DNA from 3 places in the Streptomyces sp. NPDC107454 genome. Region 1 is predicted to be linked to each of the others. Evidence: riboswitches for the same ligand, from Rfam matches in the RefSeq annotation. Region 1 holds a riboswitch; each other region holds the start of a gene.
The links. Region 1 has a riboswitch for S-adenosylmethionine ahead of ACZ69M_RS46780 (aminotransferase class V-fold PLP-dependent enzyme). Riboswitches for the same ligand answer to the same signal wherever they lie in the genome.
Positions count from the first base shown of each region.

Region 2: it holds a riboswitch for S-adenosylmethionine, as region 1 does, so the genes downstream of both, ACZ69M_RS08965 (putative leader peptide) here and ACZ69M_RS46780 (aminotransferase class V-fold PLP-dependent enzyme) in region 1, are expected to answer to the same signal.
Region 3: it holds a riboswitch for S-adenosylmethionine, as region 1 does, so the genes downstream of both, thrC (threonine synthase) here and ACZ69M_RS46780 (aminotransferase class V-fold PLP-dependent enzyme) in region 1, are expected to answer to the same signal.

Region 1 covers NZ_JBVJPA010000028.1:86,295-96,250, reverse strand. The annotation lists gene qcrB (cytochrome bc1 complex cytochrome b subunit) at 1-1,348, shown strand, start outside; gene trpD (anthranilate phosphoribosyltransferase) at 1,504-2,568, shown strand; SAM riboswitch class IV at 2,718-2,834, shown strand; gene ACZ69M_RS46780 (aminotransferase class V-fold PLP-dependent enzyme) at 3,043-4,404, shown strand; gene ACZ69M_RS46775 (Lrp/AsnC family transcriptional regulator) at 4,630-4,911, opposite strand; gene ACZ69M_RS46770 (rhomboid family intramembrane serine protease) at 4,908-5,639, opposite strand; gene ACZ69M_RS46765 (hypothetical protein) at 5,792-6,031, shown strand; gene ACZ69M_RS46760 (NYN domain-containing protein) at 6,066-7,415, shown strand; gene ACZ69M_RS46755 (C40 family peptidase) at 7,732-8,772, shown strand; gene ACZ69M_RS46750 (C40 family peptidase) at 9,125-9,956, shown strand, end outside.
Region 2 covers NZ_JBVJPA010000003.1:287,260-297,215, reverse strand. The annotation lists gene ACZ69M_RS08985 (maleylpyruvate isomerase family mycothiol-dependent enzyme) at 1-146, shown strand, start outside; gene ACZ69M_RS08980 (MarR family winged helix-turn-helix transcriptional regulator) at 171-716, opposite strand; gene ACZ69M_RS08975 (YceI family protein) at 873-1,388, shown strand; gene ACZ69M_RS08970 (glutathione S-transferase C-terminal domain-containing protein) at 1,445-2,134, opposite strand; gene ACZ69M_RS08965 (putative leader peptide) at 2,315-2,389, opposite strand; SAM riboswitch class IV at 2,426-2,572, opposite strand; gene ACZ69M_RS08960 (amino acid ABC transporter permease) at 3,042-4,007, shown strand; gene ACZ69M_RS08955 (amino acid ABC transporter ATP-binding protein) at 4,004-4,789, shown strand; gene ACZ69M_RS08950 (ABC transporter substrate-binding protein) at 4,907-5,932, shown strand; gene ACZ69M_RS08945 (putative leader peptide) at 6,016-6,183, shown strand; gene ACZ69M_RS08940 (LLM class flavin-dependent oxidoreductase) at 6,259-7,494, shown strand; gene ACZ69M_RS08935 (NtaA/DmoA family FMN-dependent monooxygenase) at 7,512-8,900, shown strand; partial or broken gene ACZ69M_RS08930 (LLM class flavin-dependent oxidoreductase) at 8,897-9,016, shown strand; gene ACZ69M_RS08925 (DUF899 domain-containing protein) at 9,020-9,835, opposite strand.
Region 3 covers NZ_JBVJPA010000013.1:224,095-234,050, forward strand. The annotation lists gene ACZ69M_RS32040 (metallophosphoesterase family protein) at 1-647, opposite strand, end outside; gene ACZ69M_RS32045 (NADH:flavin oxidoreductase) at 718-1,842, opposite strand; gene groL (chaperonin GroEL) at 2,033-3,655, opposite strand; gene ACZ69M_RS32055 (cold-shock protein) at 4,021-4,227, opposite strand; gene ACZ69M_RS32060 (MoaD/ThiS family protein) at 4,688-4,963, opposite strand; gene thrC (threonine synthase) at 5,053-6,381, opposite strand; SAM riboswitch class I at 6,399-6,545, opposite strand; gene ACZ69M_RS32070 (glucosyl-3-phosphoglycerate synthase) at 6,733-7,677, shown strand; gene ACZ69M_RS32075 (alpha,alpha-trehalose-phosphate synthase (UDP-forming)) at 7,789-9,177, shown strand; gene otsB (trehalose-phosphatase) at 9,243-9,956, opposite strand, start outside.

The DNA of each region.
Region 1 (9,956 bases):
GTTCAACTCGACCATGCACATCTCGTTCGAGGTGCGCGGTGGTCTGCTGGTCCGGCAGATCCACCACTGGGCGGCGCTGGTCTTCCTCGCCGGCATGTTCGTGCACATGATGCGCGTGTTCTTCACGGGTGCGTTCCGCAAGCCGCGTGAGGTCAACTGGCTGTTCGGCTTCCTGCTGTTCGTCCTGGGCATGTTCACCGGCTTCACCGGTTACTCGCTCCCGGACGACCTGCTCTCCGGCACCGGTGTCCGCTTCATGGAGGGCGCGGTCCTGTCCGTGCCGGTCGTCGGCACGTACCTGGCGTTCTTCCTCTTCGGCGGCCAGTTCCCGGGCGGCGACTTCGTCGCGCGGTTCTACTCGGTCCACATCCTGCTGCTGCCGGGCATCATGCTCGGCCTGGTGGTCGGCCACCTGATCCTGGTCTTCTACCACAAGCACACACAGTTCGCGGGCCCCGGAAAGACGAACAACAACGTCGTCGGCATGCCGCTGCTGCCGGTCTACATGGCCAAGGCCGGAGGCTTCTTCTTCCTGGTCTTCGGTGTCATCGCGGCCATCGCGGCGATCGCCTCGATCAACCCGATCTGGTCCATGGGCCCCTACCGTCCGGACATGGTGTCCACGGGCGCCCAGCCCGACTGGTACATGGGCTTCTCCGAGGGTCTGATCCGTGTCATGCCGGGCTGGGAGATCAACCTCTGGGGTCACACGCTCGTGCTGGGCGTGTTCATCCCGCTGGTGATCTTCCCGCTGGTCCTGGTCGCGATCGCGGTCTACCCGTTCATCGAGTCCTGGGTCACCGGCGACAAGCGTGAGCACCACATCCTGGACCGCCCGCGCAACGTCCCGACCCGGACCGCGTTCGGTGCCGCCTGGATCAGCTGGTACTTCGTCCTGCTCGTCGGTGGTGGCAACGACATCTGGGCCACGCACTTCCACCTGTCGATCAACTCGATCACCTGGTTCGTGCGCGTCGGCTTCTTCGTCGTGCCGGTGATCGTGTTCATCATCACCAAGCGGGTCTGCCTCGGCCTCCAGCGCCGCGACAAGGACAAGGTGCTGCACGGCCGCGAGTCGGGCATCATCAAGCGCCTGCCGCACGGTGAGTTCATCGAGGTGCACGAGCCGCTCAGCCAGGAGGCCCTGCACACGCTCACCGCTCACGAGCAGTACCAGCCCGCCGAGATCGGCGCGACGGTCGACGAGAACGGTGTCGAGCGCAAGGTGAAGGGCTCGGAGAGGCTGCGCTCCAAGCTCAGCGAGGGCTTCTACGGGGAGGACAGCCAGATCCCCAAGCCCACGGTCGAGGAGTACAAGGAGATCACGAGCGGCCACGGCCACCACTGATCCTCCGACCGGTTGACCGGTCTTCACTGATCGCCACGGCGAGAGCCTCCGTCCATTGCCTGGACGGGGGCTCTTTGCCGTCTCCGGGCCTGGATAGGGTGTTCCCATCTACACAAGACGTCCCTTTGCCGGGACGACGGACCCAGGAGCGGCTTATGAGCGCTGTGAACCCCGCTGGAGGCAACACCGCGGCGGGCCGTTCCTGGCCCGTGGTGCTGAACGGCCTGCTCGAGGGCCGCGACCAGAGCGCGGACGACACGGCCTGGGCGATGGACCGGATCATGAGCGGCGAGGCGACGGACGCGCAGATCGCCGGGTTCGCGGTGGCGCTGCGGGCCAAGGGCGAGACGGTCGAGGAGATCTCCGGTCTCGTCCGGACGATGTACGAGCACGCCAATGTGATCGAGGTGCCGGGGGACACCGTCGACATCGTCGGTACGGGCGGTGACGGCGCGAAGACGGTGAACATCTCCACGATGTCGTCGATCGTCGTGGCCGGGACCGGCGCCAAGGTCGTCAAGCACGGCAACCGGGCCGCGTCCTCCGCGTCCGGTGCCTCGGACGTCCTGGAGAAGCTCGGCGTCAATCTGGACCTGACGACGAAGCGGGTGGCCGAGGTCGCGGAGGAGGCCGGGATCACCTTCTGCTTCGCGGTGAAGTTCCACCCGGCGCTGCGTCATGTCGCGGCGGCACGCGGTCAGTTGGGGATCCGGACCACGTTCAACGTGCTGGGTCCGCTGACGAACCCGGCGCGGGTGAAGGCACAGGCCGTCGGAGTCGCGGACCTGCGCATGGCGCCGATCGTGGCCGGCGTGTTCGCCGAGCGCGGCAACTCCTCGCTCGTCTTCCGCGGCGACGACGGCCTGGACGAGCTGACCACCACCGCGACGTCGCGGGTCTGGATCGTCCGCGGCGGCAAGGTCACCGAGGAGCGCTTCGACCCGCGTGACGTCGGCCTCGAACTCGTCCCCGTGGAGGCCCTGCGCGGCGCCGACGCGTCCTACAACGCGGACGTCGCCCGTCGCCTGCTGGGCGGCGAGACGGGGCCCGTACGGGACGCTGTGCTGCTGAACTCCGCGGCGGCCCTGGTCGCCCTGTCCCCGACCGACGCGCCGCTCGCGGACCAGCTCCGCGCCGGCATGGCGAAGGCGGCGCAGGCGATCGACTCGGGGGCGGCGAAGCGCACGCTGGAACGCTGGGTGGCCGCGAGCCAGTCGTAGTCCGCGGGCCGGTGGGGGGTGCCCGCGCAGTTCCCCGCGCCCCTTCAAGGGCGCGGGGAACTGCGCGATCTTTTGGGGCCCCCACCCGGCGTCCCGGCATACGGACGCCGGGTTGCGAGCGGAAGATCTTGTGGCAGGATGCGATATCAGGTCATGAGCGACAGCCATCAGGCCCCGGCCGGCTGTCCGGCAACCCTCCGTCCGTGGCGGGGTGCCCCGGGTGAAGACCAGGCCGTAGGCAGCGAGGTCTACGGCAAGCGCGGACCCCTCGCCCTCTTCTGAGTGGATACAGCCCAGGGGTCCTGGTCGTTCGAGGGAGCCTTCTGTGAGCAAGCGAATGCGATAGGGCGTAGAGCCCCGCCTCCGCACACCCTTTTGCCTTTCCTCCCTGCGCCGAGCCGTGCAGTCGCACACCCGTACCCATGTGCGCCCGGCCCGCGCAGCGATTCCGCCTGCCTCTCACAGGAGCTCGCCATGTCTGTCTCCACCGCTGCCGCCGACCAGACCGTTTGTGCCCCTCTGCCTGTTCTGGGCCGAGATGTCACCGTCCCGCTCGTGACCGGCGGTGAGGTCACCTACGCCGCGCTCGACTACGCCGCCAGCGCCCCCGCCCTCCAGCGGGTGTGGGACGACGTCGCCGCGTACGCCCCGTACTACGGCAGCGTGCACCGCGGCGCCGGGTACCTCTCCCAGCTGTCCACCGACCTCTTCGAGAACGCCCGCAGGACCGTCGCGGAGTTCCTCGACTGCCGGGGCGACGACCAGGTCGTCTTCACCCGCTCCACCACCGACTCCCTCAATCTGCTCGCCGCCACCCTTCCGGCCGACTGCCAGGTGTTCGTCTTCGAGACGGAACACCACGCCTCACTGCTGCCGTGGAAGGACGCCCGGGTCACCTACCTCAACGCGCCCCGCACCCCGCAGGAGGCCGTCACGGCCCTGGAACGGGCCCTCGCCGCCCGCGACCCCCACGGCCCGGCCCTGGTCTGCGTCACCGGCGCCTCGAACGTCACCGGCGAGCTGTGGCCGGTGCGCGAGCTGGCCGCCGCCGCGCACGCGCACGATGCCCGGATCGTCCTGGACGCCGCCCAGCTCGCCCCGCACCACCCGGTGTCCGTGCGGGACCTCGACGTCGACTGGGTCGCCTTCTCCGGGCACAAGCTGTACGCGCCGTTCGGCTCCGGCGTGCTCGCGGGCCGCGCCGACTGGCTGCGCGAGGCCGAGCCGTACCTGGCGGGCGGCGGCGCCAGCCGCAAGGTCACGCGGCGGGTGGACGGCGGCGTGGACGTGGAGTGGCACGAGAGCGCGGCCCGGCACGAGGCCGGTTCGCCGAACGTGATCGGCGCCTACTCCATCGCCTCCGCCTGCAAGGCGCTGACCGAGGCCGGTTTCGACACGCTCGTCGCCCGCGAGGAGCAGCTGATCGGGGCCGTCCGCGCCGGTCTGGCCGAGGTGCCCGAGGTCCGCGTCCTGTCGCTCTTCGGCGACGACGCCCCGCGCGTCGGCGTCCTCTCGTTCGTCGTCGAGGGCTGGAACAGCTCGCACTTCGCGGCCGCGCTGTCCGCCGAGTACGGGATCGGGGTGCGGGACGGTCTGTTCTGCGCCCACCCGCTGGTGCGGACGCTGCTCGGCAGCGATCCGCAGACGCAGGGGGAGTGCGGAGCGCCCGAGGCGGCGCCCGGGGAGAAGTCCCTCAACGCGATCCGCGTCAGCTTCGGGGCCGGTACGCCCGACGAGCACGTGGAGCGGTTCGTGCGCGCGGTGCGGGAACTGGTGCGGGACGGGGCGAAGTGGAACTACCGCACGGAGGACGGCCGCTGCGTCCCGGCGGTCTGAGGCCGGCCGGGGGTTCGTGGGGGCTCCGCCCCCACATCCCCGAAAGGCCGCGCGGCTGTGCCTAAGGGCTGTCCCGTAATCCCCGGTGGATCAGCGCGCGGCGTCAGATGCGGTGCATCGCAAGGCGGAGGGTCGTCCTCATACTGGGTGTATTCGGGCGATCCGACAACGCGGCGAGGTGCCGTAGCTGTCGTCGTGCGCCCACCGGGGATTACGGGACAGTCCTTAGCTGTCGAGGCCGATGGCGAACGCCGCTTCCAGGTCGTGCTGGGAGTACGTGCGGAACGCGACGTGGGTGTCCGTCCCCTCGACGCCGGGGATCTTGCTGATCTTGCCGGGGATGACGTCCGCCAGGTCGTCGTGGGCCTTCACCCGGACCATGGCGATCAGGTCGTACGTACCGGTGACGGAGAAGACCTCGCTGACACTGTCCAGCGCGGCGATCGACTCGGCGATCTCGGGGATCCGGTCCACGCTGGTCTTGATGAGCACGATCGCGGTGATCACGGCTGGTTTTCTCCCTCGGGTGCTGCTGCTGGGGTTTTCACTCTAGTCGGCCGCCCGAACCGCACCCACGCGTAGACGAACCCCAGCGAGAAGCCCACCAGGTGGGCCAGATAGGCGACCCCGGGGCCCGAGGGGCTGCGCCCCGCCGCCAGCCATTGCAGGGTCACCCAGAAGGGCAGCACGACCCAGGCGGGGAAGCGCAGCGGCAAGAAGAAGAGGAACGGGAAGAGACTGGTCACCCGGGCCCTGGGGAACAGGTACAGGAACGCTCCGAGGACCGCGGAGATCGCCCCCGAGGCGCCGACCAGGGTCTGCTCGGAGCCGGAGTTGGCGATCGCGTAACCCAGCAGAGCGAGGTAGCCGCAGACCACGTAGAAGACGACGAACTGGACGTGGCCCATGCGTTCCTCGGTCATCGCTCCGAAGACGTAGAAGAAGAGCATGTTGCCCAGAAGGTGGAGCCAGCTGCCGTGGATGAACAGGGCCGTGGCCGGGGTGAGCCAGGCGCTCGGGGTCCCGTCGAAGAGCTCGGCGGGGATCACGCCCCAGCGCCGGAAGTACGCCCGCTGGGCGACCACCAGCGCGTCCCCGGTGCCGAACGACGGATTGAGTCCCGAGGCGGGACCGATCAGGAAGATCAGGCAGCACAGGAAGATCAGCCCGTACGTCACCGGCGCGGACTGACCGCGCATCGTCCTGCCGACCGCCGTACCCCAGGTGCTGATCATGGGACAGAGCATGACGTAACCGGACCGATGCGCGCAGAGTGCCTCGCCGCCGTGGACGGCCGAGCGTCGAGTACCCGCCAGGCCGTAGGGTAACGAGCCACACGCGCCGGAGACCGGCGTTGGACGGACACTAGAAGGAAAGCGACTGCCACATGACGGTTCCCCTCCCGACCGCCGAGACTCGCTGGCGCTGCACACTCTGCGGCAACCTCACGCGATTCGACGTGACCCGCTCGTCCAAGGTCGTCGAGTATGTGCACCTCGACCTGGCCGGTGAGCCGAACGTCGAGGAGCGCAAGGTGGTCAGTGAGACCATCGAGTCGGTGCGCTGCCGGTGGTGCAACGCGGTGGACCAGGTGGAACTGGTGGACAGGCCGGGCGCCGGCTCCTGAGGGAGCGGGCCCCGCACAGACATTGGGGTGACGGATGGTGGAGACCACAGGCGGGGAGCCGGACGACGGCGCCGCTGAGGTGCTCGACCGTCCGCTGCCCGACGGGGTGCGCCGACGGGTCGTACAGATCGTGTCGGACGGCTTCGGCGGGTTGACCGTCGCCGAACTGCCCGCCCAATTGCGGCAGTATGCGCGGTTCGCCCCCAACCGGCGCGCGAAGTTCGCCGGCAACGCCATGGCGGCCGCGCTGGAGACCGATCCGCTGTTCCGGCAGCGCATCGCCGAGAAGCTCAGAGAGGCGCAGTCGGAGCTGGCCGGCGCCCTCGACTCGGGCGCGCCGCCGCCGGCCGCGGATCCGCTGGACGTGGCGGCCGCGGCCTATGTGCTGCGCCCCACGGGCTGGGTGAAGCTGGTGACCGCCGCGGGCGAGGAGGCCCTGCGGGCGGACGCCGAGCGCGCCGACGACGAGAGCCGGGCGGAGCTGGAGCGACTGCGCGAGGAGCTCGCGCAGGCACGTGGTCAGACCAAGGCCGAAACCGAGCGGTTGCGCACGGAGTTGGAGTCCGCGAAGAGGGAAGCGGAATCGCTTCACCGCAAGTTGCGCGGCGCTCTCAGCGACGTCAAGCGGGGCGAGGCCGCGCTGCGCAAGCTGCAGGGCGAGATGGACACCGCGCGGACGGACGGGCAGGCCCAGGTGTCCGCCGCCGAGAGCGAGACCCGGCGGCTCAAGGCACGGCTCTCCGAGGCCGAGGCGGCCCTGGAGGCCACCCGCAAGGCGGCGCGCGAGGGTCGCAGCGTCGAGGACATGCGCGTACGGCTGTTGCTCGACACCGTGCTGGAGGCGGCCCAGGGGCTGCGCCGGGAGCTCGCGCTGCCGCCCGTGTCCGTGCGGCCGGCGGAGACCGTGGACGCGGTCGAACCGGGGCGCATGACGCCCAAGGACATCGCGACCCGTGCCCTGTCCGAAAATGATCCCGCGATCCTCGACCAGCTGCTCGCGCTGCCACAGGCGCATCTGGTCGTCGACGGCTACAACGTCACCAAGACCGGCTATCCGCAGATGCCGCTGGAGAAGCAGCGCCTCAGGCTGCTGGGGCAGCTCTCGCAGCTCGCCGCGCAGACCGGGGCCGAGGTGACGTGTGTCTTCGACGGGGCCGAGCTGGCGGCGCCCGTGCTGCTCGCACCGCCGCGCGGGGTGCGGGTGCTGTTCTCCAAGGCGGGCGTCACGGCGGACGAGTTGATCCGCCAGCTGGTGCGCGCCGAGCCGCCCGGCCGGCCCGTCATCGTGGTCTCCACCGACCGTGAGGTGGCCGACGGGATCGCCAAGGCCGGCGCTCGCCCGGTGGCCTCCGTGGTGCTTCTCAAGCGCTTCTCGCGCGGCTGAGACAGCCGTCGGCGATCTGCACCGTACGCACCAAAGGGCCCGTACGTCCCATCCGTAACATCCAGGCGTTGTGCCCGAATTGGCGAAACCTTCACGCAACGTAGCGTCAGCCCCACATCACTGCACGTGAGTTGAGTGCAAAGAATGCGCTGGGTGACGAAGAATTTTCAGGTTTGGATTTGAACTGATCACAGGAGGGTCACTAGGGTCTGGGCTCGAACCTCCACTCGGGTGATCACTCATTGGGAGTGACGGTGGGGGGACACCGCCCGTCGGCGTCTCGGCAGGCGGCTGGAGGAAGAAGGAGCTCGCCTTCGTGGCGTCCCACCGTCGACCCAAGCAGCCGAGCCGCACCCGTGTGACCGTGCTCACCACCGCCGCCGCCGCTGCCGTTGTGCTCAGCGCCAACGCCGCCAACGCCGCGCCCAGCGAGAAGCCGAGCAAGGACGAGGTCAAGAGCAAGGTCGACAAGCTTTACGAGGAGACCGAGCAGGCCACCGAGAAGCTCGACGGGGCCAAGGAGAAGCAGGACAAGCTGGAGAAGGAAATCAGCACCCTGCAGGACAACGTGGCCCGCGGCCAGGACGAGCTGAACGCCCTGCGCGACGGGCTCGGTTCGATGGCCAGCGCCCAGTACCGCACCGGCGGCATCGACCCCTCCGTGGCGCTGTTCCTCTCCTCGAACCCGGACGACTACCTGGACAAGGCGTCCGCGATGGACCAGCTGAGCAGTCAGCAGGTCGAGGCGCTGAAGAAGGTCCAGGAGAAGCAGCGTTCGCTCGCGCAGCAGCGGCAGGAAGCCTCCGCGAAGCTCAAGGACCTCGCCGACACCCGCACGGAACTGGCCAAGCAGAAGAAGACGGTCCAGACCAAGCTCGCCGCGGCGCAGAAGCTCCTCAACTCCCTGACGGCCAAGGAGAAGGCGGCTCTGGACGCGCAGCAGTCCCGCGCCACCCGCGCCAGCGAGCGCACCGTTCTCAGCGACCCCGGTACACCCGCCTCCGGGCGCGCCGGTGCCGCGTTCTCCGCCGGACAGACCAAGATCGGCTCGCCGTACGTCTACGGCGCCTCCGGCCCCAGCTCCTTCGACTGCTCGGGCTTCACCTCGTGGGCGTACGCCCAGGCCGGTGTCTCCATCCCGCGCACCTCGGAGTCGCAGGCGACCATAGGCACCCGCATCTACTCGCAGAGCGATCTGCAGGTCGGCGACCTGGTCTTCTTCTTCGGCGACCTGCACCACGTCGGTCTCTACGCGGGCAACGGCCAGGTGCTCCACGCCCCGCGCACCGGAACCGTCGTGCGCTACGAGTCGATGAGCACCATCGGTGGAGCCTTCCAGTTCGGCGTCCGGGTCTGATCCACCGAACAATTGCCCGCAGCTGCATCCTTCGGGGTGGAGGTGCGGGCTTTTCGCTTTGAGTGGCCCGGAGAGGTGCGGAACCAGGGTTAGAGTCGCTGCGTCCTGCGGCGGAGTCGTGGGACCTACCGCCGGACGGGCGGGAAGTGACGCCTGTGGAGGCCCGCGTAAGACCGATCTCCCCGGAGACCGGCAAGGGCCTGTGAAGCAGGAACCCGTGGTGGTGCCGCGTAGCGGTGCGGACCGGAATCTCCAGCCTGCGGGGCTGGCGAGGGCGTCAATGTCTGGCGCGTTTCCCCCGGAACTCGGGGGACCGTCAGCATCCGTCAAAGGAAAGGGAGAGCGGCTACTCGTGGGGTCCCATCGCCGCCGTCCACCGTCCGGGTTCGACCGGGGCGTCAGTGCCGCGGGCGTCTCCGGCATCGCCGTGACCGTGATGTCCGTCGCGGCCGCCGCCCTCGGGGCCGTACCGGCCGCCGCAGCACCGAAGGACGACACCCGGGCCGAGGTGGACCGCCTGTACACCCAGGCGGAGAAGGCAACCGAGGCGTTCAACAAGGCCGACGAGCGCGCGGGAACCCTGCGCGAAGAGGTGAGCACGGCACAGGACCGCATCGCCCGGCAGCAGGAGCGCATCAACACCATGCGGGACGCGCTCGGTTCGCTCGCCGGGGCGCAGTACCGCGCCGGCGGCCTCGACCCCTCCCTGGCACTGCTCTTCTCCGACAACCCCGCCGAGTACCTCGACAAGGCCGCCGCGCTCGACCGGATCAACGCCCACCAGGCGGGCGAACTCAAGGACCTCCAGCTCGCCATGCGCGACCTCGCCCAGGAACGCGAGGAGGCGACCGCCAGACTCGCCGAGCTGGAGAAGAGCACCAAGGCCGTCGCCCGGCACAAGCGGACCGTCGAACAGAAACTCGCCAAGGCGCGCATACTGCTCAACTCGCTGCCGTCCGCCGAGCGCGCCGCCTACGACCGGGCCTCCCGCTCCGGACGCTCCGACCTGCCCGGACCCGGCGGTCTCACACCCGCCTCGGGGCGCGCCGCCGCCGCCCTCGCCGCGGCCCGCTCCGCACTCGGCCGCCCCTACGTGTGGGGCGCCAACGGGCCCGGCGGATTCGACTGCTCGGGCCTCATGCAGTGGTCGTACCGGCACGCGGGCGTCGGTCTGCCGCGCACCT
Region 2 (9,956 bases), on a different contig from region 1:
CCGACGCCGTCCTGAGCGCACCGGCCGAGTGGTGGCTGCGGCTCGTCACCGGCCGCCACGCCGCCACCCACACCCCGGCCGAGGTGACCCTCAAGGGCGACACCCTCACCCTGGACGACCTGCGACGCGTCTTCCCCGGGTTCTGATCCGCCGGTTCATCCCCTGAGGGGCTACTTCCCCGGCCCCTCGGGGGCCGCATCACCACCCTCGACCCGCCCGGAGTCCGTACCGGGACACGGCGAGGGTGGCAGCAAGTCGTGCAGGGCCTCGTAGCGCTGTGCGCAGGCCGTCTGTGCGATGGCCTGCGAGACGGCGTCGGCCAGCGGGCCCGTGGACTCGCGCAGCAGCCGACGCGCCTTGTCCGTGAGGGCCACCTCGATACCGCGCCGGTCGCCGCACGCCGAGCGCCGTGTGATCAGTCCCGCGTGCTGCAGACACGCCACCTGATAGGTCAGCCGCGTCTTGGGGCGGCCCAGCAGTTCCGCGATCCGGGTCATCCGCAGGCTGGATCCGGGCTGGTCGGCCAGCAGGCACAGCACCAGGAACTCGTCGTGCGAGACGTCGAGGGCGTCTTTGACACGGGTGCGCAGCTGCTGCTCGATCGCCCCGGCCGCCGCCAGGAGACGCATCCAGGCCCGCAGCGGGGCGGGCAACAGCTCACCGTCGCCCGACGGCTCGCGTTCGGGCAGGTCAGCGGGGGCGGAAGGGTCGGCCATAGTGTCACAGTCTACCGGTTGTCCAAATTTGAAGAACGGGCTAGCGTGGAGTCATCCAAATTTGGATGACTGCATGGTCCCCACAGTCCCCGTGTGCCGCGCGCCCCGTGCGTCGCGCACCCCTGTGCACTGCCCGTAACCGTCTGGAGAACTCTCATGACCGTCGCTGTCGAAACCGGCCTGTGGCAGCTCGACCCCGCCCGTACCACCGTCGCCATCAAGCACAAGACGATGTGGGGCATGGTCACCGTGAAGGGCACCTTCACCGGAGTCGCCGGAGAGGGCGAGGTCCAGCCCGACGGGACCGCCCGCGGCACCATCACCCTGGATGTCGCGTCCCTGGACACGAAGAACGCCAAGCGGGACACGCACCTCCGCTCCGCCGACCTCTTCGACGCCGACCGCCACCCCACGATCACCTTCGCCGTCCGCGACGCCGTCCTCGGTCAGGACGACACCGTGGAGATCAACGGGCAGCTGACCGTGCGCGGCATCAGCCGGCCGCAGCCCGTCACCGGACGGGTGACCGGGGCGAGCGCCGACACCGTCACGCTCACCGCGGAGTTCACCGTGGACCGCGACCAGTTCGACATGGGCTGGAACCAGATGGGCATGATCCGCGGCCTGACGACCGTCACCGGCACGCTCGTCTTCACCCGCGCCAAGGGCTGAGCCGACGCGGCGCCGGGGCCCGGGCCCTGCGGCCCCAACGACCCCGGCGTACGCGCTCAGCGCACCTTGCCGTGGAAGGCCGGGTGGGCGTCGAGCCGACGTACGTAGTCCCGGAGCCGTCCATAGGGGGAGAGGGACTCCGTCGGGCGGAGTTGGGTCAGGGCCACCCAGAGGTCGACGTCCGCGGCCGTCAGCTCGTCGCCCAACGCGCATACGTGCGAGGCGAGTTGACGGTCCAGCGACTGGAGTGCCGTCGTGCGCGCAAGCGGCGGCGCGGCGGGGGTGACGTCCCGGTCGAGGAGTTCGCGCAAGGCGTCGATGTCCGCGACGAGGGCCGGTGGGTTCAGCCGGGGGAGGCGGGCGTCGCCCTGACAGACCGGCAGTCCGGCGAGGTCACGCAGGATGTCCGGCGTGTGGTTGCTCACGATCCGTCCGCTCCAACGGTCGCACAGCGCGGGCGCGGTGAGCGGACCGTCGTAGTGGTGCCAGGTGGCCTCGTACGCGCCGCGCAGTGCGGCGAACGCCTCCGGTGTCTCGGCGGGAAGCGTCAGCAGCGTGGCGGCGACCGAGTCGTGCAGACCGAGCAGCTCCAAGGTGATCGAGATGCGCAGCGAGCGCGGACAGCCCTCGGCCAGGTACAGCTGATAGCGGTGCGGCGCCGGGTAGAAACCGCCGGCCAGGCCGACGCCGATGCGGCTGCGGATGCGGTGGGGGCGAGGGGCGGCGAGCGAGACTGTCTTGGGCATGACTCTCCAGGCAACGTCGAAGCCCCCGCGACCCGTTGGGCGGCGGTGGCGGAACGGAGTGACTGCGCTGACGTACGGGCCGGTCCGGTTCGCGGGACGTGCCTGACCGGACGGACCGCGTGGACCAGTACGCGCTGGACGGACCGCGTGGACCAGTACGCGCTGGACGGACCGCCTGGACTAGTACGCGCTGGAGACCCGTTGCAGGTCGATGTGCAGGCGCCTGGTCAGACCGTTCGTGTTCCTCCTGGCCATTCCCATCGCTCCCGTGTCCGGGGCTCGCGAGAGGCGAGACCACGCTTGCCCCGCCGCACCGGCGGGACCCGGTCGTCACCCGGGGCACCCCGTCGCGGTGGAAGGGTTGCCTGTCAGCGGGCCGGGGCCGATAACCGCGTCGAACGGGAGAAACCCGCACGACGGGCGCTGACAATCGTGACCGTCCCCGCCAGTCTCGGTGCGGTCCGCGGAGCCGTCAAGAAGGCATATGCGCGGTCTCACCACGTGGTCGTTCCGGCCAGGGCGCGTTGACATTCGTTGGGGGCCGTGCCTAACTTACGCCGCATCGGACCGGATCGATTCCGGTGCGTTCGAGGCCCAGCGGGGCGGAATGGTGACGGTGAACGCGATGTACGCAGCTGACGGGACGACCGCTTCGCGGCGCCACGGCTGCCCCGCCACCGCACTGTGTTGTAGCTCCCGCGGCGCCCGCTGTCTCTGTCAGGGCTGACCGCTTCCGCCTTCCGCGGCGTTGAACGTCCGCACGGCTCGACCTCCCTCGCCCGCCGCCCTGCCGGCGCGCTGTCGGTGAGCCTCTCCTCCCTCCGTACCCCCTGACATCCGTCTGTCCCCGCGCGCACCGCCGTCGTACGGGCCGGCGGCGGTGTGTCCGCGTTCGTTGGAGCCCTCCATGAGTGAATCCCTGGGCTCCGCCGTGCCGTTGAGCACGACGGAGCCCCGCCCGGCCGCGGCACAGCGCGTGCTGCCCCTGCGCCACCCCGGCCGCTGGATCGCCTCGGCGATCGTGCTCGTCGTGGTCGCCCAGATCGTCCACGGGCTGGCGACCAACCCCTTCTTCCAGTGGGACCGGTTCGGGTACTGGTTCCTGCGTCCCACGATCCTCGACGGCCTGCTCATCACCCTCGAAGTGACGCTCTACAGCGCTGTGCTGGGCCTGATCGGCGGCATTCTGCTGGCCCTGGCCCGACTCTCCAGGAGCCCCGTGCTGCGCGCGGTGAGCTGGGTCTACATCTGGCTGTTCCGCTCGGTGCCGCTCATCGTCGTCCTGCTCTTCCTCTACAACTTCAGCGCGCTCTACAAGACGCTGAGCCTCGGCGTCCCCTTCGGCCCCGCCCTCCTCACCTTCGACGAGTCCCGGCTCGCCACCGACATGGTCGTCGCGGTCGTCGGACTGAGCCTCAACGAGGCGGCGTACGCGGCGGAAGTGGTCCGCGGCGGCATCCTCTCCGTCGACCAGGGCCAGCACGAGGCGGCCTCCGCACTCGGTCTGCCCAAGGGCTACCAGTTCACGAGGATCGTGTTCCCGCAGGCGCTGCGCTCCATCACCCCGAACTACGTCAACCAGCTGATCGGCCTGATCAAGGGCACCTCGCTGGTCTTCTATGTCTCGCTGCTCGACCTCTTCGGCTCGGTGCAGAGCATGGGCTCCACCTACCCCGGCGACATCGTGCCGCTGCTGCTGGTCGCCACCGCCTGGTACCTGATCCTCACGAGCGTCGTGTCCGTCGTCCAGTTCTACGTCGAGCGGTACTACTCGCGGGGCGCGCTGCGCTCCCTCCCGCCGACCCCGTTGCAGAAGGTCCGCACCGGTCTGCGTGATCTGCGGGCCCGGGTCCGCAAGGAGGCGGCGATATGACCGGCGAGACGCTCGAGGTCCGACCGGCCGCCGTCGAGGTACGCGATGTGCACAAGTGGTACGGAACCCAACGCGTGCTGAACGGAGTGGAGTTGACGGTACGGCCCGGAGAGGTCACCGTGATCCTCGGCCCGTCCGGCTCCGGCAAGTCCACCCTCCTCAGGGTGATCAACCACCTGGAGAAGCCCGAGATCGGCCATGTCAGCCTGAACGGCGAGCTCATCGGCGTACGCCGGCACGGCGAGCGGCTCAAGGAGCTGACCGAGCGGGCGATCCTGGCCCAGCGTGGCCGGATCGGGTTCGTCTTCCAGAACTTCAATCTGTTCCCGCATCTGACGGTGCTGGACAACGTGGCGGCCGCGCCCGTAGCGACCCGACGGCTGAAGCGGCCCGGGGCCAGGGAGCTCGCGCGCACCCTCCTCGACCGTGTCGGCCTGGGCGACAAGGCCGACGCCTATCCACGCCAGTTGTCGGGCGGCCAGCAGCAGCGGGTCGCCATCGCCCGTGCTCTCGCGCTGCGGCCCGGAGTCATCCTCTTCGACGAGCCGACCTCCGCCCTCGACCCCGAGCTGGTCGGCGAGGTACTCGCCGTCATCAAGGACCTGGCCACCAGCGGCACCACGCTCGTCATCGTGACCCACGAGATCGGCTTCGCCCGCGAGGTGGCCGACCGGATCGTCTTCCTCGACGAGGGCCGCGTCGTCGAACAGGGCTCACCCACCGCGGTGTTGGACCACCCGACGCACGCGCGGACCAGGGACTTCCTGAGCAAGGTCCTCTGAACTTCCCGCCCTCACCAGCCCTTCACCCACCAGCACCACCCCTTCACCCATCACGCCTTCCCCCACCGCGCCTTCCCCACCTCACGGTTCACTCAAGAGCATCGGACAAGGACAGCCATGCGCACCCTCACCCTCCGCAGCAGACTCCTCCGCGGCCTCACCGCCTCCACCGCCGTCACCGCCCTCGCCGCCGGACTCGCCGCCTGCGGAGGCGAGAGCGACGCGGCCACCACCTCCGACAGGGCGGCCGCCGGCACCGTCACCGTGGGCGCGCTGTCCAACGGCGCCGCGCGGCAGACCGACCTCAAGGTGTCCGAGGTCAAGTCCATCAGCGCCGAGCTGCCCAAGTCCGTCGCCAAGAGCGGCAAGCTGGTCATCGGCGTCGGCGCGCTGCCCGCCGGGTTCCCGCCGCTGGCGTACGTCGGCCAGGACCAGAAGACCCTCACCGGTGCCGAACCCGACCTCGGCCGACTGGTCGCCGCGGTCCTCGGACTGAAGGCGGAGGTGAAGAACTCGACCTGGGAGAACCTGTTCGTCGGCATCGACAGCGGCAAGGTCGACGTCGCCTTCACGAACGTCACGGACACCGAGGAACGCAAGAAGAAGTACGAGTTCGCCTCCTACCGGCAGGACAACCTCGCCTTCGAGGTGCTGAAGAAGAGCACCTGGAACTTTGCCGGCGACTACGAGAACCTGGCCGGCAAGGCCGTCTCCGTGGGCGCCGGAACCAACCAGGAGAAGCTCCTGCTGGAGTGGCGGGCGAAGCTCGCGAAGGAGGGCAAGAAGCTCACCGTCAAGTACTTCCAGGACAACAACAGCGTCTATCTGGCGCTGTCCAGCGGGAAGATCGACGCCTACTTCGGACCCAACCCCGGTATCTCGTACCACGTCACCCAGACAGCGAAGACGCCCAGCCCGACCCGCAACGCGGGCACGTTCTCCGGCGCGGGCGCGACCCTCCAGGGCCTGATCGCGGCCACCGCGAAGAAGGACAGCGGACTGGCCAAGCCGGTCGCCGACGCGATCAACCACCTCATCAAGGACGGTCAGTACGCCAAGTGGCTCGCCGCCTGGAACCTCTCCAACGAGGCCGTCAGCACCTCGCGGATCAACCCGCCCGGCCTGCCGCTCGACAACTCCTGACCGCTTCCCGGAGGCCCGACGCCCTCCGGGCGCCCAGCAGGAACAGACGGCGTAGGCGGACCGTTGTGTTGAAGGGATTCACGATGCCGGCGCGGCCACGGGCCCGCCGGAACACAGAGGCGGAGGTGAGGGACGTGCGAGTCGGGTCCGCTCACCGCGTCATGGCGCTCGTCCCGCGCCGCCGTGTGCACCTGCACTCCCGGCCGCACATCGATCTCCAGCGCGTGGCCGGCGCGCTCTGTCGTCCCTGACCTGTCACCCCGCCGCCGCGCCCTGCGCGTAGAGGGCCGCGCTCTCGTACGGTCGACCAGGAAGGCACCCCCTCCGTGTCCGCATCATCTTCGCTGCCCGTTTCCTCCCCCTCGTCCCCCCATCTGCACCTCGCCGTCGCACTCGACGGCGCCGGCTGGCACCCGGCCTCCTGGCGCGAGCCCGTGGCCCGCCCCCGTGAGCTGCTCACCGCCGGGTACTGGACGGACCTGGTCACCGAGGCCGAGCGCGGTCTCCTCGACTTCGTGACCATCGAGGACGCCCTCGGACTCCAGTCCTCGCACCTCACCGAGCCCGACAGCCGCACCGACCAGGTCCGCGGGCGCCTGGACGCCGTCCTGATCGCCGCCCGCGTCGCCCCGCTGACCAGCCACATAGGACTGGTCCCGACCGCCGTCGTCACCCACACCGAGCCCTTCCACATCTCCAAGGCGATCGCCACCCTCGACTACGTCAGCACGGGCCGTGCGGGCCTACGGGTGCAGGTGTCGGCCCGCGCGCACGAAGCCGCGCACTTCGGCCGCCGTACGCTCCCGCCGCTGCGCATCGAGGACCTCGACAGCCCGGCCCTGCGAGAGCTGACGACCGACCTCTTCGACGAGGCCGCGGAGTACGTGGAAGCGGTGCGCCGGCTCTGGGACAGCTGGGAGGACGACGCGGAGATCCGGGACGTCGCCACCGGACGCTTCGTCGACCGCGACAAACTGCACTACATCGACTTCGAGGGCAAGCACTTCAGCGTCAAGGGCCCCTCGATCACCCCCCGCCCGCCGCAGGGCCAGCCGATCGTCAGCGCCCTGGCCCACGCGACCGTCCCCTACCGGCTGGTGGCCCGGGCCGCCGACATCGGTTACGTCACCCCGCACGACGCCGTCCAGGCCCGTGCCATCGTCGACGAGATCCGCGCCGAGCGGACGGCGGCCGGCCTCGCCGACGAACCCCTGCACCTCTTCGGCGACCTCGTGGTGTTCCTGGACGACGACCCGGGCGTCGCTGCGGCCCGCCGCGAGCGTCTCGACGCCCTGGCCGGATACCCGTACACCAGCGATGCCCGGATCTTCACCGGCACGCCCGCCCAACTGGCCGATCTGCTCCAGGAGCTGGCGGAGGCGGGGCTGTCCGGCTTCCGGCTGCGGCCCGCCGTACTCGGCCACGACCTGCCCGCCGTCACCCGGGGCCTCGTGCCCGAACTCCAGCGCCGGGGCGTCTTCCGGCAGTCGTACGAGTCCGACACCCTGCGCGGGCTGCTCGGCCTCTCCCGCCCCGCCAACCGCTACGCCGCCACCGCCTGAGCCGGAGGGACCCACTCATGAGCAGCACGTCACAGGACAAGCCCCGCAAGCAGATCCACCTCGCCGCGCACTTCCCCGGCGTCAACAACACCACCGTGTGGAGCGACCCCGAGGCCGGCAGCCACATCGAGTTCAGCTCCTTCGCCCACTTCGCGCGCACCGCCGAGCGCGCCAAGTTCGACTTCCTGTTCCTCGCCGAAGGGCTGCGACTGCGCGAACAGGGCGGCAAGGTCTACGACTTGGACGTCGTCGGTCGCCCCGACACCTTCACGATCCTCGCCGCGCTCGCCGCCGTCACCGAACACCTCGGCCTGACCGGCACCATCAACTCCACCTTCAACGAGCCCTACGAGGTGGCCCGCCAGTTCGCCAGCCTCGACCACCTCTCCGACGGCCGCGCGGCCTGGAACGTGGTGACCTCCTGGGACGCCTTCACCGGCGAGAACTTCCGCCGCGGCGGCTTCCTCCCGCAGGAGGAGCGCTACTCCCGGGCCGAGGAGTTCCTGACCACGGCGAACGAGCTCTTCGACTCCTGGCACGGGGACGAGATCGTCGCCGACCGGCAGACCGGCACCTTCCTGCGCGACGCGAAGGCCGGAGCCTTTGTGCACCAGGGCCAACACTTCGACATCCAGGGACAGTTCAACGTCCCGCGCAGCCCGCAGGGACGCCCGGTGATCTTCCAGGCGGGAGACTCCGACGAGGGGCGCGAGTTCGCCGCCTCCAGCGCCGACGCGATCTTCAGCCGGTACGCCACCCTCAAGGATGGCCAGGCGTTCTACACGGACGTCAAGGGACGCCTCGCCCGCTACGGCCGTGAGCGCGACGAGCTGCTCATCCTGCCCGCCGCGACCTTCGTCCTCGGCGACACGGACGCCGAGGCGGAGGAGATCTCCCGCGAGGTGCGCCGCCAGCAGGTCAGTGGCGCCACCGCGATCAAGCACCTGGAGTTCGTCTGGAACCGCGACCTGTCCGCGTACGACCCGGAAGGACCCCTGCCCGACATCGACCCGGACCTCGGCGAACACACCATCGCACGGGGCCGCGCCCAGGTCCGGATGTACCGCGATCCGCTCGCCACCGCCCGCGAGTGGCGGGAGCTCGCGGCCGCCAACAAGTGGTCCATCCGCGATCTGGTCATCGAGACCGGCAACCGGCAGGCCTTCGTCGGCTCCCCGGCCACCGTCGCCGAGACCATCGACTCCTTCGTGCAGGCCGACGCCAGTGACGGCTTCATCCTCGTCCCGCACATCACGCCCGGCGGCCTCGACACCTTCGCCGACACCGTGGTCCCGCTGCTCCAGGAGCGCGGGGTGTACCGCACCGAGTACGAGGGCACGACCCTGCGCGACCACCTCGGCCTCGCCCACCCGGACACCGTGCGCCACGAGCGTGCGGCGTCATGAAATTCCTCGCCATCACCCTGATCGCGCACCGGCCGGACCCGGTCACCAGGGTGCGGAAGCCCACTCATGACCGGTTCCGTGAGGTCCTCGACAACGCCCTGCTCGCCGAGGAGGTCGCGTCAGTGGTGGTGACCGTGCCGGCCGAGGGTCTCCACAGCGGTCGCGCCGGGGCGGGTCCACTGCGGCACGGGCCGGCTGGTCGGGCCCCAGGTGGCGTTTCCGTCCGCGTCCGAGCGCCAGTACCAGCAGGCCTGGCGGGCCCCGGACGGGTGCCCCTCGCGGACATCGCCGATCACGGGCCGGCCCTCGGGGTGGTCCTCCCACGCCTCGCCGCGGCCGTAGGGCGTCATGTCGAACAGGGCGAGGGATCCGTTGACCGGCTCGTTGCCACGGCCCGTCGTGGAGTAGGTGAGGAACACGCGGTCGCCGTCGCGCAGGAAGCAGGTGAGGTAGCCCATGGGGGCGCCGACCGGCCCGTCCACGTCACGCACCGAGTACCAGGGCTGGGTGTAGCCCATGAACTCGACGTAGGAGGCCACCTCGTCCCACCGGCCCGTGGTCAGGACGGCGAACGAGACGCCGCGGGCGTTGAGGTAGACGGCGTCCTTCAGGTGCCAGGCAGTGGTGGTGCAGCCCTCGCACTGTCCCTGGTACGGTGCGCCGTCGTGCCACATGTGCTTGTAGACGACGAGCTCGTCGCGGCCCTGGAACAGGTCCAGGAACGGGACCGCGCCGTCGGGTCCGACGACCTCGACCTTCCCGTCGAACTCCACCATCGGCAGCCGACGGCGGGCCGCGGCGATGGCGTCGCCCTCGCGGGTATGGGCCTTCTCGCGGACCAGCAGCTCGTCACGGGCGGCCTGCCAGGTGGCCAGGTCGACGACGGGCGGGCGGCCGGGCAGCGCGGTGGTCGGGTCACTCGGCGTGGTCGTCATGGTGTCCTCCGTGGTGTCTCGTGCCGGGCAGTGTCGTAAGACGTCCTGCAACGCTCACCAGAAGAGACTCGCGCACCGGCCAGAACTCATCGCGGCGGAGCGCCTTCGGCGCCGACAAGCT
Region 3 (9,956 bases), on a different contig from region 1:
AGGAAGCCGAGGATCTGGAGGTGGAAGTGGCCGCAGAGGATGACCCGGACGTCCGTCCCGCGGATCGCGTCGGCCAGGTCCGCCGGATTGCGCAGCCCGAACACCCGCTGGACCTCGACGTCGAGGGTGATCGGAGGGTGGTGGAGGACAAGGACCGTGCCGTGCGGCGCCGGCGTCCGCAGGACTTCACGGAGCCAGTCCAGCTGCCCGCCGCCGAGGTGTCCGTGAATCCTGCCCGGCACCAGCGAGTCGAGCGTGACGAACCGGTAGCCGTCGACCAGACTCACGGCCGCCCGCTCCCGCTCGTCGGACGGGACGACGGCCTCGGCACGGTCGGTGCCGTCCGGCGCCACGTGCCCGCTGCCCAGCACCTTGGCGAAGGCCTGGCGCTCGTCGTGGTTGCCGGTGCTGTAGAAGACCGGTGCGTCCATGCGCACGGCGAACCCGTCCAGCAGGCCGCGCACACCGGCGTACGCCTCGGGCGACCCGTCGTCGGCGAGGTCGCCGCTGACGACGACGGCGTCCACGTCCCGCTGGTGGCGGAGTTCGCTGAGCATCAGACGCAGGGACTCGGTGGCGTTGACGCCGTGGCGGTTCGGGGCGTCGGTGCGGTCGATGTGGGTGTCCGACAGATGCAGAATCCGCATGCGCCGAACGCTAGCGGGAGTGGGACCCCCCGGCCAGGGCACCGCCCTGGCCGGGGGGAGTCCCAGAGGCTCAGCTGAGGGTGCGCAGCGCCGCCGCGTCGTACGCCTTCAGCTCGTCGAAGCGCCCGTCCAGCACCTTCGCCGCCCACTCCGGGTCCTGGAGCAGCGCGCGGCCGATGGCGACCATGTCGAACTCGTCGCGCTCCAGGCGGTCCAGGAGTTCGTCGATGCCCTTGACCGGGGCACCCTCGCCCTGGAAGCCCTTGAGGAAGTCGCCGTCGAGGCCGACCGAGCCGACGGTGATGACCGGCTTGCCCGTCAGCTTCTTCGTCCAGCCGGCGAGGTTGAGGTCGGAGCCGTCGAACTCGGGGAGCCAGTAGCGGCGCGTGGAGGCGTGGAAGGCGTCCACACCGGCCTCGGCCAGCGGGGTCAGGATCGCCTCCAGCTCCTCCGGGGTCTCGGCGAGCCGGGCGTCGTACGCCTGCTGCTTCCACTGGGAGTAGCGGAAGAGGACGGGGAAGGAGGGCGACACGGCGGCGCGGACCGCGGCCGCGATCTCCGCCGCGAACTTCGTACGGGCCACGGGGTCGCCGCCGTACGTGTCGGTGCGGCGGTTGGTGCCCGACCACAGGAACTGGTCGATGAGGTAGCCGTGCGCGCCGTGCAGCTCGACTCCGTCGAAGCCGATGCGCTCGGCGTCGGCCGCGGCCTTGGCGAACGCCTCGACGACGTCGTCCAGGTCCTGCTGGGTCATGGCCTTGCCGGTGACCTCGGCGTCCGCGGAGCCGATGCCGGACGGGCCGACGGCCGGCGCGTCCGCGAACGGCGGCTGTCCCGCCTCGCGCACCATGCCGATGTGCCACAGCTGCGGAACGATCGTGCCGCCCGCCGCGTGCACGGCGTCGGCGACCTTCGCCCAGCCCGCGAGCTGCTCCTCGCCGTGGAAGCGCGGCACACGGTCGCTCTGCCCGGCCGAGTCGTGGCCGACGTACGTGCCCTCGGTGACGATGAGGCCCACGCCCGCGGCGGCGCGGCGGGCGTAGTACCCGGCCACGTCCTCACCGGGGACGCCGCCCGGGGAGAACTGCCGGGTCATCGGTGCCATCGCGATCCGGTTCGGGACCGTCAGGCCGTTCAGCGAGACAGGGCGGGACAGGATCTCGGCCGCGCGGGAGGCGGGGGCAGTCGTAGACACGTGTGGGGGCTCCTCGGGTACCGGTTGGTATGTGCGTATGCATCGATCATGCGTCAGCGACAACTCCCCGGCCGGTCATGTCATTCCGGCCGCCGGGCACCTCGCCCTGTGACCCCGGACACGCCCGAGGGCGGTACCCCCTGTTTCCAGGGGGTACCGCCCTCGGCAGGAAAACCGGTCCTCGGAAGGATCAGAAGTCCATGTCACCGCCCGGCATGCCGCCCGGAGCGGCCGCGGCGGCCTTCTCCGGCTTGTCGGCGATGACGGCCTCGGTGGTCAGGAACAGCGCGGCGATGGAGGCGGCGTTCTGCAGGGCAGAGCGCGTCACCTTCGCCGGGTCGATGATGCCCTCGGCGATCATGTCGACGTACTCACCGGTCGCGGCGTTCAGGCCGTGGCCGACGGGCAGGTTGCGCACCTTCTCGACGATGACGCCACCCTCGAGACCACCGTTGACGGCGATCTGCTTGAGCGGGGCCTCCAGGGCGAGCCGCACGGCGTTGGCGCCGGTCGCCTCGTCACCCGAGAGCTCGAGCTTCTCGAAGACCGAGGAGGCCTGGATGAGGGCCACGCCACCACCGGCGACGATGCCCTCCTCGACGGCCGCCTTCGCGTTGCGAACGGCGTCCTCGATGCGGTGCTTGCGCTCCTTGAGCTCGACCTCGGTGGCGGCACCGGCCTTGATGACGGCCACGCCGCCGGCCAGCTTCGCCAGGCGCTCCTGGAGCTTCTCGCGGTCGTAGTCCGAGTCGGAGTTCTCGATCTCGGCACGGATCTGGTTGACCCGGCCCTGGACCTGGTCGGCAGAGCCGGAGCCGTCCACGATCGTGGTCTCGTCCTTGGTGATGACGACCTTGCGGGCACGGCCCAGCAGGTCCAGACCCGCGTTCTCCAGCTTGAGGCCGACCTCCTCGGAGATGACCTCGCCGCCCGTGAGGATGGCGATGTCGCCGAGCATGGCCTTGCGGCGGTCACCGAAGCCCGGAGCCTTGACGGCGACGGACTTGAAGGTGCCACGGATCTTGTTGACGACCAGGGTCGACAGGGCCTCGCCCTCGACGTCCTCGGCGATGATCAGCAGCGGCTTGCCGGACTGCATGACCTTCTCGAGGAGCGGCAGCAGGTCCTTGACGTTGCTGATCTTCGAGTTGGCGATCAGGATGTACGGGTCGTCGAGGACGGCCTCCATACGCTCCATGTCGGTGGCGAAGTACGCCGAGATGTAGCCCTTGTCGAAGCGCATACCCTCGGTGAGCTCAAGCTCCAGACCGAAGGTCTGGGACTCCTCGACGGTGATGACGCCTTCCTTGCCGACCTTGTCCATCGCCTCGGCGATGAGCTCGCCGATCTGGGTGTCGGCGGCGGAGATGGAGGCCGTGGAAGCGATCTGCTCCTTGGTCTCGACATCCTTGGCCTGCTCAAGGAGGGCACCGGAGACGGCCTCGACGGCCTTCTCGATACCGCGCTTGAGAGCCATCGGGTTGGCACCGGCGGCTACGTTGCGCAGGCCCTCGCGGACGAGCGCCTGGGCGAGAACGGTCGCCGTGGTCGTACCGTCACCGGCGACGTCGTCCGTCTTCTTGGCGACTTCCTTGACCAGCTCGGCGCCGATCTTCTCGTACGGGTCCTCGAGCTCGATCTCCTTGGCGATGGAAACACCATCGTTGGTGATCGTGGGGGCGCCCCACTTCTTCTCGAGGACGACGTTGCGGCCCTTGGGGCCAAGGGTGACCTTGACGGCGTCGGCGAGCTGGTTCATCCCGCGCTCGAGACCGCGCCGTGCCTCCTCGTCGAACGCGATGATCTTGGCCATGTGAAGTGGTCCTCCCGGACTGGGGTGGATTGCTCCGGACCGCGCTGGCGCCCGCGACGGACGGCCTGCCTGCCCCGTGGTTCCTTGCACCACCTGGCCTGCGGGCCTCACCGACCCGGTCCTTCGTTATCACTCTCACCTTCAGAGTGCTAACGCCAATGATTAGCACTCGCCCCTGCCGAGTGCAAGCGCCTTCCCTTGATCCGCAGGTGAGAAGGGGCGCGCAACCCGCGCGTCGCGCCGGTGCGCGAGCGGGCCCACGGCGGTGTCGAGCGGGTCCACGGCCGCGTGCGGGCAGGCCGAAGGGCTCGTACCCCAGGGGATACGAGCCCTTCGTCACGTCGAACAGTCAGTCGGCGCGTGCTTCAGCTGGTCGCGAGTCGGACCATGTCCGCCTGCGGCCCTTTCTGGCCCTGCGAGATCTCGAAATCGACCCGCTGACCCTCTTCCAGGGTGCGGTAGCCGTCCATCTGAATCGCGCTGTAGTGGACGAATACATCCGCACCACCGTCGACCGCGATGAAGCCGTACCCCTTCTCCGCGTTGAACCACTTGACGGTGCCCTGAGCCATGCCTAACTCCCCTATTACTGGCCCTTGCACAGGACCGCACTTCGCGGACCCGGGTCAGACCTCACCCCCCAACGGTTGGGGGTGTGCGCCGGAACGCGTCGACCGCGGCTGAATGTATCTGTCCAACTGCCGTCTGCAACAGGTCAATCGGACGAGAATTCCGGGCACGACCGATCGGGAATATGGGGAGAATTTGCGAAGATTCAGGGCAAGTCGGGCCCCATAAAAGCCATATAAGGCTCAAAAGCACGGGGCATTTTGGCTACTTCTTGCCGGACTTCGGGCGCGAACTCATATGCGCCCGGCATGCAAAGTGGAGCGGCTTCCCCAACTGTACCGCGCTCAACCATGCAGAATTGCCCCCTCCGCTTCTCTCACGGAGGGGGCAATTCGATGAACTCTCGGTAATTGGCATTACCAAGGGTAACTATCTCACCCTGGGTAACGGCTCGCGAGGCGGTCAGCCGCCGGCGACGGCGGGAATGATCGAGACGCCCGCGCCGTCCGGCGTCGCCGTCTCCAGACCCTGCTCGAAGCGGACGTCGTCGTCGTTCACATAGACGTTGACGAACCGGCGCAGCTTGCCCTGGTCGTCCAGGACGCGCGCGGCGATACCCGTGTGGTTCTTCTCCAGATCCGCGATGACCTCACCGAGGGTCCCACCCTCGGCCGTCACCTCGGCCTGACCACCGGTGTAGGTGCGCAGGATGGTGGGGATGCGGACGGAAACGCTCATTCTTGTGACCTCCGGTCGGGTAAGGGCTTTTGGGGGGCGCGGGGAACTGCGCGACCAGCCCCCACCGGCCCGCAGACGAACAACGACGCTTACGCGAGCCCAGCTTCCCGGAAGGACTCGAGGCTGGGGCGAATCGTCGCGGTGAGCCCCGTACCGGCCACCGCATCCAGCGTCTTCAGACCATCACCGGTGTTCAGCACGACGGTGGTCAGCGTCGGGTCCAGCAGCCCGCTCTCGATCAGCTTCTTCGTCACGCCCACCGTCACACCACCGGCGGTCTCCGCGAAGATGCCCTCCGTCCGCGCGAGCAGCTTGATCGCGTCGACGACCTGCTCGTCGTTCACGTCCTCCACGGCCCCGCCCGTGCGCCGCGCGATGTCCAGCACGTACGGCCCGTCGGCCGGGTTGCCGATGGCGAGCGACTTGGCGATGGTGTTCGGCTTCTGGGGCCGTACGACGTCGTGGCCCGCCTTGTAGGCGACGGACACCGGCGAGCACCCCTCGGCCTGGGCACCGAAGATCTTGTACGGCTTGTCCTCGACCAGTCCGAGCTTGATCAGCTCCTGAAGACCCTTGTCGATCTTCGTGAGCTGGGAGCCGGAGGCGATGGGGATCACCAGCTGGTCGGGGAGCTGCCACCCCAGCTGCTCACAGATCTCGTACGCCAGGGTCTTGGAGCCCTCCGCGTAGTACGGCCGCAGGTTGACGTTGACGAATCCCCAGCCCTCGCCGGCCGGGTCGCCGATCAGCTCGGAGCAGAAGCGGTTCACGTCGTCGTAGTTGCCCTCGATGCCGACGAGCTCGCCGCCGTAGATCGCGGCCATGACGATCTTGCCCTGCTCCAGGTCGTGCGGGATGAACACGCAGGAGCGGAAGCCGGCGCGGGCGGCGGCGGCACCGACGGCGCCGGCGAGGTTGCCCGTGGAAGAGCAGGAGAGAGTGGTGAAGTCGAACGCGCGGGCGGCCTCGATGGCCTGGGCGACGACGCGGTCCTTGAAGGAGTGCGTCGGGTTGCCGGAGTCGTCCTTGACGAAGAGCTTGCCGGCCTCGACGCCCAGCTCGCGGGCGAGGTTGTCGGCCTTGACGAGCTTGGTCCAGCCGGGGTTGATGTTCGGCTTGTCGGCGACGTCGGCCGGGACGGGCAGCAGCGGCGCGTAGCGCCAGATGTTCGCGGGGCCCGCTTCGATGCGCGCCCGGAGTTCTTCGGTTTCGTAGGCCGAGAAGTCGTACGCGATCTCCAGCGGGCCGAAACACTCCTCGCAGGCGAACACCGGGCCGAGCGGCACGCGGTGACCGCACTCGCGGCAGGAAAGCGCGGCGGCGGGTCCGAGATCCACACCGACTACGGTGGTGGTGTCGCCCGCGACAGGGTTCGTGGTGCTTGCAACAGTCGAATCTGCAACAGTCTGCGCAGCCATGGAGGCGAGGCCCTTTCTCCTCATCTTCCTCACAGCGCACTTCGCCGTGAGACGGATTTGGCACCTTCCCGAGCCGGGAGCCTCGCCACATCAATGTGACTGGACCAGCTGGAGGGTTGCCGGGGCTTCATCGGGCCGTATCCCTCTGCCCCTCTGGATGAGCGGTATTCGGTTGTGTCGTGCGGTGGTGCGTGTGGAGCGATGGTCCGCAGATGATCTACGACATGCGATGGTCATCCGCGTTGTTCAAGACTGTAACCGAAGGCCAGGACAGTTGAGATAGTCGTCCGAACCGCGAGATGGATCACACCGTGAGACACCGGGTGATCAGACAGTGAGGAGCCGCAGACCGTGCTGAAGGAAACTGAGCGCTGGCTGAGCAATCGCTCCTGGTCCGTGGCCGATCGCCCGCTCCACAGACTCATGTCCGCCAAACGGGCCACGGGCTCCTCGGTGAGCGTCGTCCTGCCCGCGCTGAACGAGGAGGAGACGGTCGGCGAGATCGTCGCCGTCATCCGCCACGACCTGATGCAGCAGGTGCCCCTCGTCGACGAGATCGTCGTCGTCGACTCGGGCTCGACCGACCGCACCTCGCAGGTGGCCGCCGCGGCGGGCGCGCGCGTGGTGCACCGGGACGAGATCCTGCCGCGCATCCCGGCCGTGCCCGGCAAGGGCGAGGTGCTGTGGCGTTCCCTCCTCGTGACGAGCGGCGACATCATCTGTTTCATCGACGCGGACCTGAGGGAGTTCTCCTCGGACTTCGTCTCCGGGATCGTGGGGCCGCTGCTCACCGAGCCCGGTGTGGACCTCGTCAAGGCGATGTACGACCGTCCGCTCGGCGGCGCGGCGGGGCAGGGCGGCCGGGTCACCGAACTCATGGCCCGCCCCCTCCTCAACATGCACTGGCCGCAGCTGGCCGGCTTCGTGCAGCCGCTCGGCGGGGAGTACGCGGCCCGCCGCTCGCTGCTCGAACAGCTCCCGTTCCCCGTCGGGTACGGGATCGAGCTCGGCATGCTGGTCGACGCTCTGCACCTGGTGGGCCTTGACGCGCTCGCCCAGGTCGACGTGGGCGTGCGCAAGCACCGCCACCAGGACGGGCAGGCGCTGGGCCGGATGTCCGCCGCGATCTACCGCACGGCCCAGCTCCGGCTGGCCCGCGGCCACCTGATCCGCCCGGCCCTCACCCAGTTCGAACGGGGCGGGGACGGTTTCGAGCCGCGCACGTACTCGGTGGACACGGAGGAACGTCCGCCGATGGTCGAAATCTCCGAATACCAGAAACGAAGGGCGGCGTAGAAGCGCCCCGTCAGGGGCGCGGGGCTGCGCGACAAGCCCCCACCGGCCCGCGGACGGCATACGGCTGAAGGGAACGTTTGAGCGTTTCCACCCGGGGCTAAGTTTCGAGGCATGGCTTCAACGCAAGGCGCCCACGACATCCTCGTCGCCTCCAACCGCGGCCCGGTCACCTACGAGGTCCAGGAGGACGGCTCGCTGCGCGCCAGGCGCGGTGGCGGCGGGCTGGTCTCGGGCCTCTCCGCGATCAGTCCGGACGCGGGGGCCCTGTGGGTGTGCTCGGCGCTCGGCGACGGCGACCGCGAGGCGGTCCGGCGCGGGGTCGCCGAGGACGGCGTACGGATGCTGGACATCGACGCCGACGTGCACGCGGACGCGTACAACGGCATCGCGAACTCCGTGCTCTGGTTCGTCCACCACATGCTGTACCAGACCCCGCTGGAGCCGGTCTTCGACGCGGAGTTCCGGCGCCAGTGGGCGTCGTACGAGGCGTACAACCGCGCGTTCGCCGAAGCGCTGGCCGCGGAGGCCGCGCGGGGCGCGGTGGTGATCGTCCAGGACTACCACCTGACCCTCGTCCCCGGGATGCTCCGCGAGCTCCGCCCCGACCTGCGGATCGGCCACTTCTCGCACACCCCCTGGGCGCCGGTCGACTACTTCCGGATGCTGCCCGACGACATCGCCGAACAGGTGCTGCGCGGCATGCTCGGCGCGGACCGGCTGGGCTTTCTCACCCAGCGCTGGGCGGACGCGTTCACCGCCTGCTGCGACGCGCTCGTCGGCGGGCTCGGCGACACCCGGATCGGCGTGCACGGGCTCGGCGCGGACGCGGACTTCCTGCGCAGGCGCTCGCACGAGGCGGACGTCGCCGACCGTATGGCCGCGCTGCGCGAGCAGATCGGCGAGGGCCGCAGAACGATCGTGCGGGTCGACCGGACCGAGCTGTCGAAGAACATCGTGCGGGGCCTGCTGGCGTACCGGCAGCTGCTGGAGGACCACCCGGAGTGGCGCGAGCGCGTCGTCCACGTGGCCTTCGCCTACCCCTCCCGTCAGGACCTGGCCGTCTACCGCGACTACACGGCCGAGGTCCAGAGGGTGGCGGCCGAGATCAACTCCCAGTACGGGACCCCGGGTTGGACCCCGGTCGTCCTCCACGTCAAGGACGACTTCGCCCGCTCCCTGGCCGCCTACCGGCTCGCCGACGTCGCCCTCGTCAACCCCATCCGCGACGGCATGAACCTCGTCGCCAAGGAGGTGCCGGTCGTCTCCGACGAGGGGTGCGTGCTGGTGCTCTCCCGGGAGGCGGGGGCGTACGAGGAGCTGGGCGAGGACGCGGTGGTGGTGAACCCCTACGACGTGGTCAGCACCGCGCGGGCGCTGGACGCGGCGCTGACCATGCCGGCGGGGGAACGGGCGGAACGTACGAAGCGGTTGGCTGCCGCCGGGACGGCGTTGCCTCCGGCGCAGTGGTTTCTCGACCAGTTGCGGGAGTTGGAGGGCTGAGTCGGGAGTTCGCCGGCTGCGGGTGCGGGGGCCGGTCGCGCAGTTCCTCGCGCCCCTACGGGGCGCTAGTGCGCCGCCAGTGCTTTCAGCAGGTGTACGACTCCCGCGGGGCCGTCGACGACGAGATCCGCTCGTTCGGCCAGTTCGGTGACTTCCGCGCTGCCGCTGCACACCAGCAGGCCCGGGACGCCGTCCGAGCGGAGTTTGTCGACGGCGGCGAAGGCGGGGAGGTCGCCCAGGTCGTCGCCGGCGTACATGACGGCCTCGGCGTGGACCTCGCGGACGTACTCCAGGAGGGCGACGCCCTTGTCCATGCCCGGGGGACGGAGTTCGAGGACCATCCGACCGGGTTCGACGATCAGGCCGTGGCGGGTGGCGAGGTCGGTGAGGGGTTCGCGCAGTGCCTCGAACGCGGCCCGGGGGTCCTCGGCGCGGCGGGTGTGGACGGCGACCGCGCGGCCCTTCTCCTCGATCCAGGTGCCGTGCCAGGCGCCGATCCCGTCGAGGACCCCGGGCAGCTCGGCGCGGACGGCGGCGACACCGGGGTGCGGGGCGGGGGCGTTGACGGTGCCGGTGCGGGCGTCCCAGCGTTCGGCGCCGTAGTGGCCGAGGACGACGAGGTGGTCGAGGCCCGGGACACCCGCGAAGCCGCCGTGGCGGACCGCCACGCCGGCCGGGCGGCCGGTGACGACGGCGACGGAGGCGACCTTCGGGGCGAGGGCCGCGAGGGCGGGGACCGCGTCGGGGTGGGCGCGGGCCTGCTCCGGGTCGGCGACGAT